DNA from 2 places in the Paraburkholderia sp. GAS333 genome. Region 1 is predicted to be linked to the other one. Evidence: riboswitches for the same ligand, from Rfam matches in the RefSeq annotation. Region 1 holds a riboswitch; the other holds the start of a gene.
What was found. Region 1 has a riboswitch for FMN ahead of ribB (3,4-dihydroxy-2-butanone-4-phosphate synthase). Riboswitches for the same ligand answer to the same signal wherever they lie in the genome.
Positions count from the first base shown of each region.

Region 2: another riboswitch for FMN. It lies ahead of ABH945_RS25200 (6,7-dimethyl-8-ribityllumazine synthase); the one in region 1 lies ahead of ribB (3,4-dihydroxy-2-butanone-4-phosphate synthase).

Region 1 covers NZ_JBNDKS010000001.1:161,139-165,346, reverse strand. Annotated here, with positions in the region: gene glpK (glycerol kinase GlpK) at 1-160, shown strand, start outside; gene ABH945_RS00770 (HAD family hydrolase) at 329-1,015, shown strand; gene ribB (3,4-dihydroxy-2-butanone-4-phosphate synthase) at 1,139-1,858, opposite strand; FMN riboswitch at 2,014-2,200, opposite strand; gene ABH945_RS00760 (helix-turn-helix domain-containing protein) at 2,323-3,054, opposite strand; gene ABH945_RS00755 (MFS transporter) at 3,341-4,208, opposite strand, start outside.
Region 2 covers NZ_JBNDKS010000005.1:41,306-45,513, forward strand. Annotated here, with positions in the region: gene ABH945_RS25185 (GMC family oxidoreductase) at 1-165, opposite strand, end outside; gene ABH945_RS25190 (sugar dehydrogenase complex small subunit) at 195-737, opposite strand; gene tpiA (triose-phosphate isomerase) at 1,032-1,817, opposite strand; FMN riboswitch at 1,920-2,076, shown strand; gene ABH945_RS25200 (6,7-dimethyl-8-ribityllumazine synthase) at 2,155-2,655, shown strand; gene ABH945_RS25205 (SDR family oxidoreductase) at 2,765-3,571, opposite strand; gene ABH945_RS25210 (FGGY family carbohydrate kinase) at 3,595-4,208, opposite strand, start outside.

The DNA.
Region 1 (4,208 bases):
CCTCGCGGTGGGCTACTGGAAGGACGTCGACGAACTGCACAGCCAGTGGAAGCTCGACCGCCGCTTCACGCCCGCGCTGCCGCACGCCGATGTCAGGGATTGCCTCGACGGCTGGAAGCGCGCGATTCGCGCGGCGAAAGCATGGGCCGACACGCCCTGACTGGCTGACCGCAAAGTCGCCGCCTGAACCTGCCCGCGCGAATGAAAGCGGCGGCAAGACGTCGCCGCCATGGGGGCGACGTCAAAGCACGTATCATGATGCTTTCAATCAACGCGCATGAGCTTGCCGTTCTTCGGCTCACGCGCTTCCCGCTTCTGCATTTCAGGCATGATCGACCACCTCATCTGTGACTGCGACGGCGTACTCGTCGACAGTGAAATCATCGCTGACCGCGTGATGTTCGAAACGCTGACCAGCACCTTCCCCGGCCTCGACTTCGAACCGGTCGTCAAGACGGCGTTCGGTCAGCAAACCTCGCGCTTTCTCGAAGGCATCGAGAAGTCGTTCGACATCACGTTGCCCGCGGATTTTCTCAACACCATCGATCACGCCGTCGAACTCGAACTCGCGGCGTCGCTCAGTCCGATCAACGGCGTGCGCGAGGCCTTGCAACGCGTGACGTTGCCCGCGGCGGTCGTCTCCAACAGCCGGATGGCACGCGTGACCGCGTCGGTGAGGCGAGCCGGTTTGCAGCAGATTTTCGGCGAGCGGATTTTCAGCGCCGAACAGGTCGCGCGGCCCAAGCCTTATCCCGATGTGTATCTGTTTGCCGCGCAGACGTTGGGCGTGGAGCCGTCACGCTGCATCGTCGTCGAAGATAGCGTGGCGGGCTTGAACGCGGCGCGCGCGGCGGGAATGAAGACGATTGCGTTCGTCGGCGCGAGCCACATCCCCGATGGTTATGCGGACGCGCTGCGCAAAATGGGCATGACACGCATCATGAAACATATGGACGAGTTGCCCGCGCTGATCGAGGCCGGCGTGCGTGGGGATTTCGGGGACGTGCAGTCGTAGCCTGAATTGCAGTCACGTCGAGTTGCAGCGATAAAAAAGGCCGAATCTGTCTATCAGATTCGGCCTTTGTGTTTGCGCCGCGTGTCTGTGGCTCACATGCGGTGCTTAACGCCAATCAATTCATCAAACCTCTTCCACCTCACGCTCGCGCACCCGCGCCAGCGCTTCGCGAAACGCCACCAGCTCCGCAATCGTCAGCATCGGCAGATTGTGTTGTGCGGCGAAACGTTCGACGTCGGCACCGCGCGTCATCGTGCCGTCCGCGTTCATTAGTTCGCACAGCACGCCAGCCGGCTTCAGACCTGCGAGGACCGCGAGATCGACCGTGCCTTCGGTGTGACCGCGTCGCGCGAGCACGCCGCCGGGCATCGCCCGCAACGGGAATACGTGGCCCGGGCTCACGATATCGGCAGGCTTCGCCGCGTCGGCAATCGCGGCGCGGATCGTCGTCAGGCGATCGACCGCCGACACGCCCGTCGTCACGCCTTCGCGCGCTTCGATCGACACCGTGAACGCGGTGCCGTAACGGCTCGCGTTGTTGGTGGTCATCGGCGGAAGCTCGAGCGAACGGATTGTGTCGTCGGGCAGGCACAGGCAAACAATGCCGCTGCACTCGCGGATCAGCAACGCCATGGTTTCGACCGACAGACGCTCGGCAGATACCACCAGATCGGCTTCGTTCTCGCGATCGTCGTCATCCTGAAGGACGACGGCGCGGCCGTCGCGCATGGCCTGCAACGCGGCGGCGATGCGGGGCGGCACAGCTTCGGTGGCGAGTAGCGGGAGATCGTCGATTGCATCGCTGGCAATCGTCAAGGGAGCAGGAAATTTAGCAAAAGACATAGTTGAAACGCTCATCGCAAAAGTGGGGCGAAAAACGTTTCAGGGCATTGCAAACAGACAAAGACGCGCCGCTGAACGCCGCCCGATTCAAGCGGGGCGACGCTCACGCGTCGCCTGAACCTCGGGCGACGACACGACAACGAACATGACTATCTGCACATCTTCTTTCATCCGGACTGTGACCGTCGGCTCTGGCTTTTCACCAGATCTGCTGACCCCGCTGCGGTCCTCGATGCACTGAGAAAAACCGCACGATGCGGGCGCTCGCGGGCTCACCGGCTCACGCTTTCGCGCTGCCGGCATACCGCCGGTGGGGAATTTCACCCCGCCCTGAAGACGCACTGATTGCCGGATCGACCGGCTGGCAAAGCTTACAACAGTCGCGCATGGGCTGCTGCGCGACAGACCACGGCCTGACAGGAAGCTCTATTTCGAGACAAGCTATCATCAGCCTGAAATTGTGCTCAAACGGGTGTCGCTTCGCGCTGTGGCGTCGCCTGGGTCTGAGCTTCCGGCTGCGTTTCATGCCGCGTCTCGTGCAGCGCGGGCACGTCCCAGCGCGGCGGGGTCTCCGCCTTCAGCGTGACGCGAAAAGCGCGCGCTTCAGTGTCGCCAGGATTGCGCAGACTATGCGGCTGATCGGCATCGAACACGATGGCGTCGCCGGTTGCGAGCAACTGGCGCTGATCGTGAACGCTGACTTCGAGCGTGCCTTCGCTGACCACCAGATTCACCGTCGTGCCCGGCGCGCGGCGCGTGCCCGCCTCGGTGTGCAACGGCGCGATTCGCAATTCGTGGAACTCGGCGGCGGTCGGTTCGGCATCGGGATAAAGCGGCCGCGCCGAATAGCGCCCGTTCGAGCTAACGATGCGCTGCGAGCGCTCGGCCGGCAGATGCTCGAAGCCGTTAGTCGCATGACGCCGCAAGAACGCCGCCACCGATACCTTCAGCGCAGCCGCCACCTTACACAGCACCTTGATGGACGGCACGCTGCGCGCCGATTCGATCTGCGCGAGCATGGCCCGCGACACGCCCGACGCGCGGGCCAAAGCATCGAGCGACAGTTGCCGCTCGGCACGCAGGCGGGCCAGATTGACACCGACCAGGTGCTCGAGTGCGTCGAAGGGTTCGGCGGCGCGCGGCGACGCATCGGCGTCGATCGAGGGATCGCGGACCAGCGCGAGCGGGGAATGCATGATTGCCTCCAAAGCGCCGCCGGACGGCAACGCATGCGGTTAGTGGAAGCAAGATAGCATCGCGTCCGCCCACGCCCAACGAAGTTATCTTCACACTGTTATCAGTATTGCGGAGGGCGATTCTGGCAAAGCTTGTGCGGATTTTTCATATGGACAGGAGCTAGATTGAAGGCTCCTGGTCAGTCGTGCGGAGCATGCGTAACCGGGCCTTACAGGGTTGAAGGCACAACCGTCCTATACGACATCGGCCGGTTGCGCCCTCTTCCCTCGTCGCGAAATCTCGGTGTCAGACGTGCTCGCGCACTGTCACACTCTGCTGCGCCGCCTTCGACACCGGCGCATCCATCCGCGCGGCGAACCACGTCAGCAACAGCGCCACCACGCTGACGCCCGCCGCGACCCACGGCAGCGTATCGAGCGAATGGCCGTGGTTGATCACCAGGCCGCCGAGCCACGCGCCGCCCGCATTGCCCACGTTAAACGCGCCGATGTTCAGCGTCGACGCGAGATTCGGCGCGGCGGCTGCCTTCTCGACCACGCGCATCTGCAACGGCGGCACCGTCGCGAACGCGGCAATGCCCCATACGAAAATCGTGATCGCGGCGGCCACCTGCGAATGGCTGGTGCGCGCGAAAATCGCCATCACCACGGCCAGCGCGACCAGAATGCCCATCAGCGACGGCATCAGCGCGCGGTCCGCGAGCTTGCCGCCGACCGTATTGCCGATCGTCAGACCCACGCCGAACAGCACCAGAATCAGCGTCACGCCACGCGGCGAGAAGCCGCTCACCTGCTCCAGAATCGGCGCGATATACGTGAACACGACGAACACGCCGCCGAAGCCGAGCACCGTCATCGCGAGCGCGGTCCAGACTTGCGGGTCTTTCAGCACGCGCACTTCGTGACCGAGACCGACGGGCCCGGAATCGTGACGATTCGGCACCAGCGCGGTCACGCCGAGCAGCGACAGCACGCCAAACGCGCTGACGATCCAGAACGCCGCGCGCCAGCCGAACTGCTGTCCGATGAAGGTGCCGAACGGCACGCCGAGCACGTTCGCGAGCGTCAGGCCGGTGAACATCAGCGCAATCGCGCTGGCACGCTTTTCGGTCGGCACGAGCGACGCTGCCACCACCGCGCCGATCCCGAAGAAC
Region 2 (4,208 bases), on a different contig from region 1:
GCGCGGGGAATTACGGAAGTTCGAGACGATGCGGCCGCGATCCACGCGCGGACCCGCTTCGAGAATCAATACAGACGCGCCTTGCGACACGAGACGATGGGCCGCGAGAGAACCGACGATACCCGAGCCGATAACAACGATATCGGCTGACAACTGCTCAGACATGCTTTGTTCCTTGAATTACCGATGAAGCGTCAGGCTGCCGAGAGGGGATTACGGCCCCAGCTTCCATAGGGACCGTAGGCGTAGCTTGGCGGCTTCAACCGGTCGGATACCACGACATTCATCAAACTGGTTTCGTAGGTCACGCAACGCGCGGCCGGACCCGAGCCGACCACGCCGACATACCAGGCGGTGGCAATCTGACGAGGCAGCTTGGCGAACGGGACATTCGCGGCATCGAGAGAAGCCTGCAATTGCTTTTCCGCGGACGGATTCGCTGCGATGTACGCGGCGAGCGCGGTCAATTGCGTGGCAAACGAAGGAACCGTCGCAACCAGACCGGCATAAAGCCGGTTTGCCTGAACAGCGTCGAGCGTGGCGCGCCCCGTGATCGCACGCGACACCATCAAAAACGCTTCGGGCGCGGCAGCAGTTTCAGGAACAACTGTTTGTGCGTTGGCGAGAGGCCAGGGAATAAAAGAACTGGCGTAGCTGGCCAATATGCTGGCCAGCAGTAAGCGCCGGCCGGAATTCGGCACGGAGCGGCCCGTATCGGGCTCGTGGGGATGAGTCATTTTGTAATGTTAAGTCCAGATCTACCGAGGCTGATAAATGCTGCTTCTTTTATCAGCATGCTTACCAATTATAACTCGACAGGCGCAGGTTATGGTTTTGGGACGTAGACCCGGACCGGCCATTACCTGTTCGACGATGCCGGAAAGCGGCCTTTTTCAAGCCCTTTTCTGCTTGAACGGATTTTTCCTTGCAATGATGTTTCGCTGGTCGCCAGGTAAAAATGCTTTCAGTTTAATAATACGCGTTCAATTGGCAGACGCGCGAAACGCCCGCAGAAATAGCGCGAGCCCGTTTCAACCGATATGCAGAGAATCATCGGCATGCAGGCTGGCAGCCGCCTCGATGATCGAAATGAAGTCCGCCGATTTGAGCGACGCGCCGCCAATCAGACCACCGTCGATCCCGTCGCAATCGAGCAGCGAGCTTGCGTTATCCGGCTTGATGCTGCCGCCATAAAGAATCCGCAGCTTGTCCAGACCCGCATCGTATTCGCGCAGAACATCGCGCAGTCCGGCATGCGTGGCCTGCGCTTCGTCGACGGATGCGCTGCGGCCCGTTCCGATCGCCCATACCGGCTCGTACGCGACGACGATTTTCTTTGCGTCGTCGACGGAAATTGCTTCGAGCACGGCGGCGAGTTGTGCGCGAACCACCGCGTCGGTTGCGCCCGCTTCGCGTTCCGCCAGCGTTTCGCCAACGCACACGACCGGTACCAGTCCGGCGACCAGTGCCTGACGCGCCTTCTCGCCGACCACCAACGCCGTTTCCCCGTGATTCGCCCGCCGTTCCGAATGTCCGACGATTGCGAACGTTGCCTGAAACCCGGCGACCATCGCGGCGGAAATCTCGCCGGTGAACGCGCCTTGCACATGCGCGGAGACGTCCTGCACGCCCCACGCAACCGCACTGCCCTGCAACGCGGAACGGGCCTGCTCGACGAAAATGGCGGGCACACACACGCCGACATCGACGTTGGTGTTTTCGCGGCTCATCCGTTCGCGAATTGCGGCAAGCAACGCGGCATTGGATTCAGTCGATCCGTGCATCTTCCAGTTACCCAAAATCAGCTTGCGTTGCATGCTTTCCTCTCATTGACCCGCGTCGCGCGCGCGATAGTCAGACCGCCCGCGTTGCAGCAAAAATTAAAAATTCGTGATACCTTACGCACCGTTCTGAAAAGAACAAGTTCTCGGGGCGGGGTGAAACTCCCCACCGGCGGTAATCGTGCGAAAAGCGCGTAGCCCGCGAGCGCTCGGTCACCGTTCTTTGGTGCAGAGGTCAGCAGACCCGGTTAGATTCCGGGGCCGACGGTCATAGTCCGGATGAAAGAGAACGGGACGGCCTGCGCTCGTCGCGACAGCGATATAGCGGGAAAGGGCCGTCCTTCGCCCTGTTCACACCAACAGGCTGAAGTCCATGAATATCGCAACCTCACTCCATTCAGAAGCACACAACGGTTCGTCCAACGGTAGCCGCACACGCATCGCTTTCATTCAGGCATGCTGGCACCGCGATATCGTCGATCAATGCAAGATCTCGTTCGTCGAAGCAATGCAGGAGCGCGGCTATAGCGCCGACGATATCGACCTCTACGAAGTGGCCGGCGCATTCGAAATTCCGCTGCACGCCAAACGCCTCGCGCAAAGCGGACGTTATGCGGGCATCGTCGCCGCAGGCCTCGTCGTGGACGGTGGCATTTACCGGCACGAGTTCGTCGCTCAGGCCGTTATCAGCGGACTCATGCAGGTACAGCTCGAAACCAGCGTGCCGGTGTTTTCCGTCGTGCTGACGCCGCACCACTTCCACGGGGAAGAACACGCGAAATACTTCAAGGAGCACTTCCTGGTGAAGGGTGCCGAAGCGGCTCACGCATGCGCGGACACGGTTCGCAAATTCGCGGCGTTGCCGGTTGCGTGATACCGCGTTGAACCTGCACTGAAGTCACGTTGAAGTAATCACACACGGCGCCAGTATGCGGGTGGAAAAATGTTTTTCATCTGCATACTGGCGCCAGAATCACGTCACTTCACGACATGAACATGCCGCCGTCGACGTTGATCGTCTGGCCGGTAATGTAGGCCGCATCGTCCGACGCCAGAAAGGCGACCAGTCCCGCCACATCCTTGCCCGTCCCTGCGCGCTTCATCGGAATGTTGTTCACCCACTCGGTCATCAACTCGCCCGGCTTATAGTCGCCGAGCAGCTTGCCCCATGCTTCGTCGTTATACGACCACATGTCGGTCGTGATAATGCCGGGGCAGAATGCATTGACCGTAATGCCGGTCGGCGCGAGTTCTTTCGCGAGGCTTTGGGTAATACCCAATACGCCGAACTTGCTTGCTGCATAGTGCGGCGTGTAGACGAAACCCTGACGAGCCTGCCCTGAGGCCGTATTGATCAGACGCCCGGTTTTCCCCGCGCGCAACATACGCGTCGCCGCTTCCTGGCAGCACAGGAAAACGCCCTTCGTATTGACTGCGAGAACCTTGTCCCACTCGGCCTCGGTGAGATCGGGCAGCTTCGCAATGGTGATGACGCCGGCGTTCTGCACCGAGATATCGACTTCGCCGAGTTTGCCGGCGACTTCATCGTAGAGATCTTTTACCTGCGACTTGTCAGTGACATCCACTTCGGCTGCAATGACGTCGTAGCCGGATTCGCGCAATTGGGCCGCCGCGTCGAACACGCTCTTCTCATTCGCCGACAGGCAAACTTTCGCGCCTTCCTGTGCGAAACGTTCTCCAATACTTAATCCAATCCCCCGGCTGCCGCCCGTCACAACCACGACTTTATTGTCGAAGCGCTTTGCTGCGGGTTTTACTTCGCTAACCATTCCCTTCTCCCAGATGAATTGAATTAGAGCCGTTCGATCCAGCGCAGCCATTGCGCGTGATTCTCCGCTGCAGCAGACACACCGCTGCCAGGTTCGACGCGGCGCAGAACGGGCCGCTCCGTATGGACCGCGTCGAGCGAATCGACCAGTCCAAGTTCCAGCGACGCCAATGCCGCCGCGCCCGCCGCCGATATCTCGCTGAGCGCCAGCGTACTGACCGGGCGATTCAACGTATCGGCCAGGTACTGAAGCAGGAAGGGCCGCTGCACGAGTCCACCGTCGAGGAACAGTTCGAGTAGCGGAACCTGAGCTGCCTGCTCCATCACCGTAATCACGTCCTTGATCTGATAAACGATCGACTCGTACGCCGCGCGTGCAACGTGTTGCCATGAATTCGAAAAATTCAGTCCGACGATTTGCGCGCCGCCCGGGTACTTCCAGTGCGGACAGCCAATGCCCGAGAAAGCGGGAATCAGAAAAACGCCGCCGTTGTCGTAGTCCGTAAAAGCCTGTTCGGCGACGGCAAAGTCGTCGAAGAGTCCGAGCTTTTCCTTGAGAAACGCGGGCGTTGAACCGGCGCTGATGATGATCCCTTCCAGCGCATAATCCACGCGCTTTTCAGTCGCGAAACACAGCG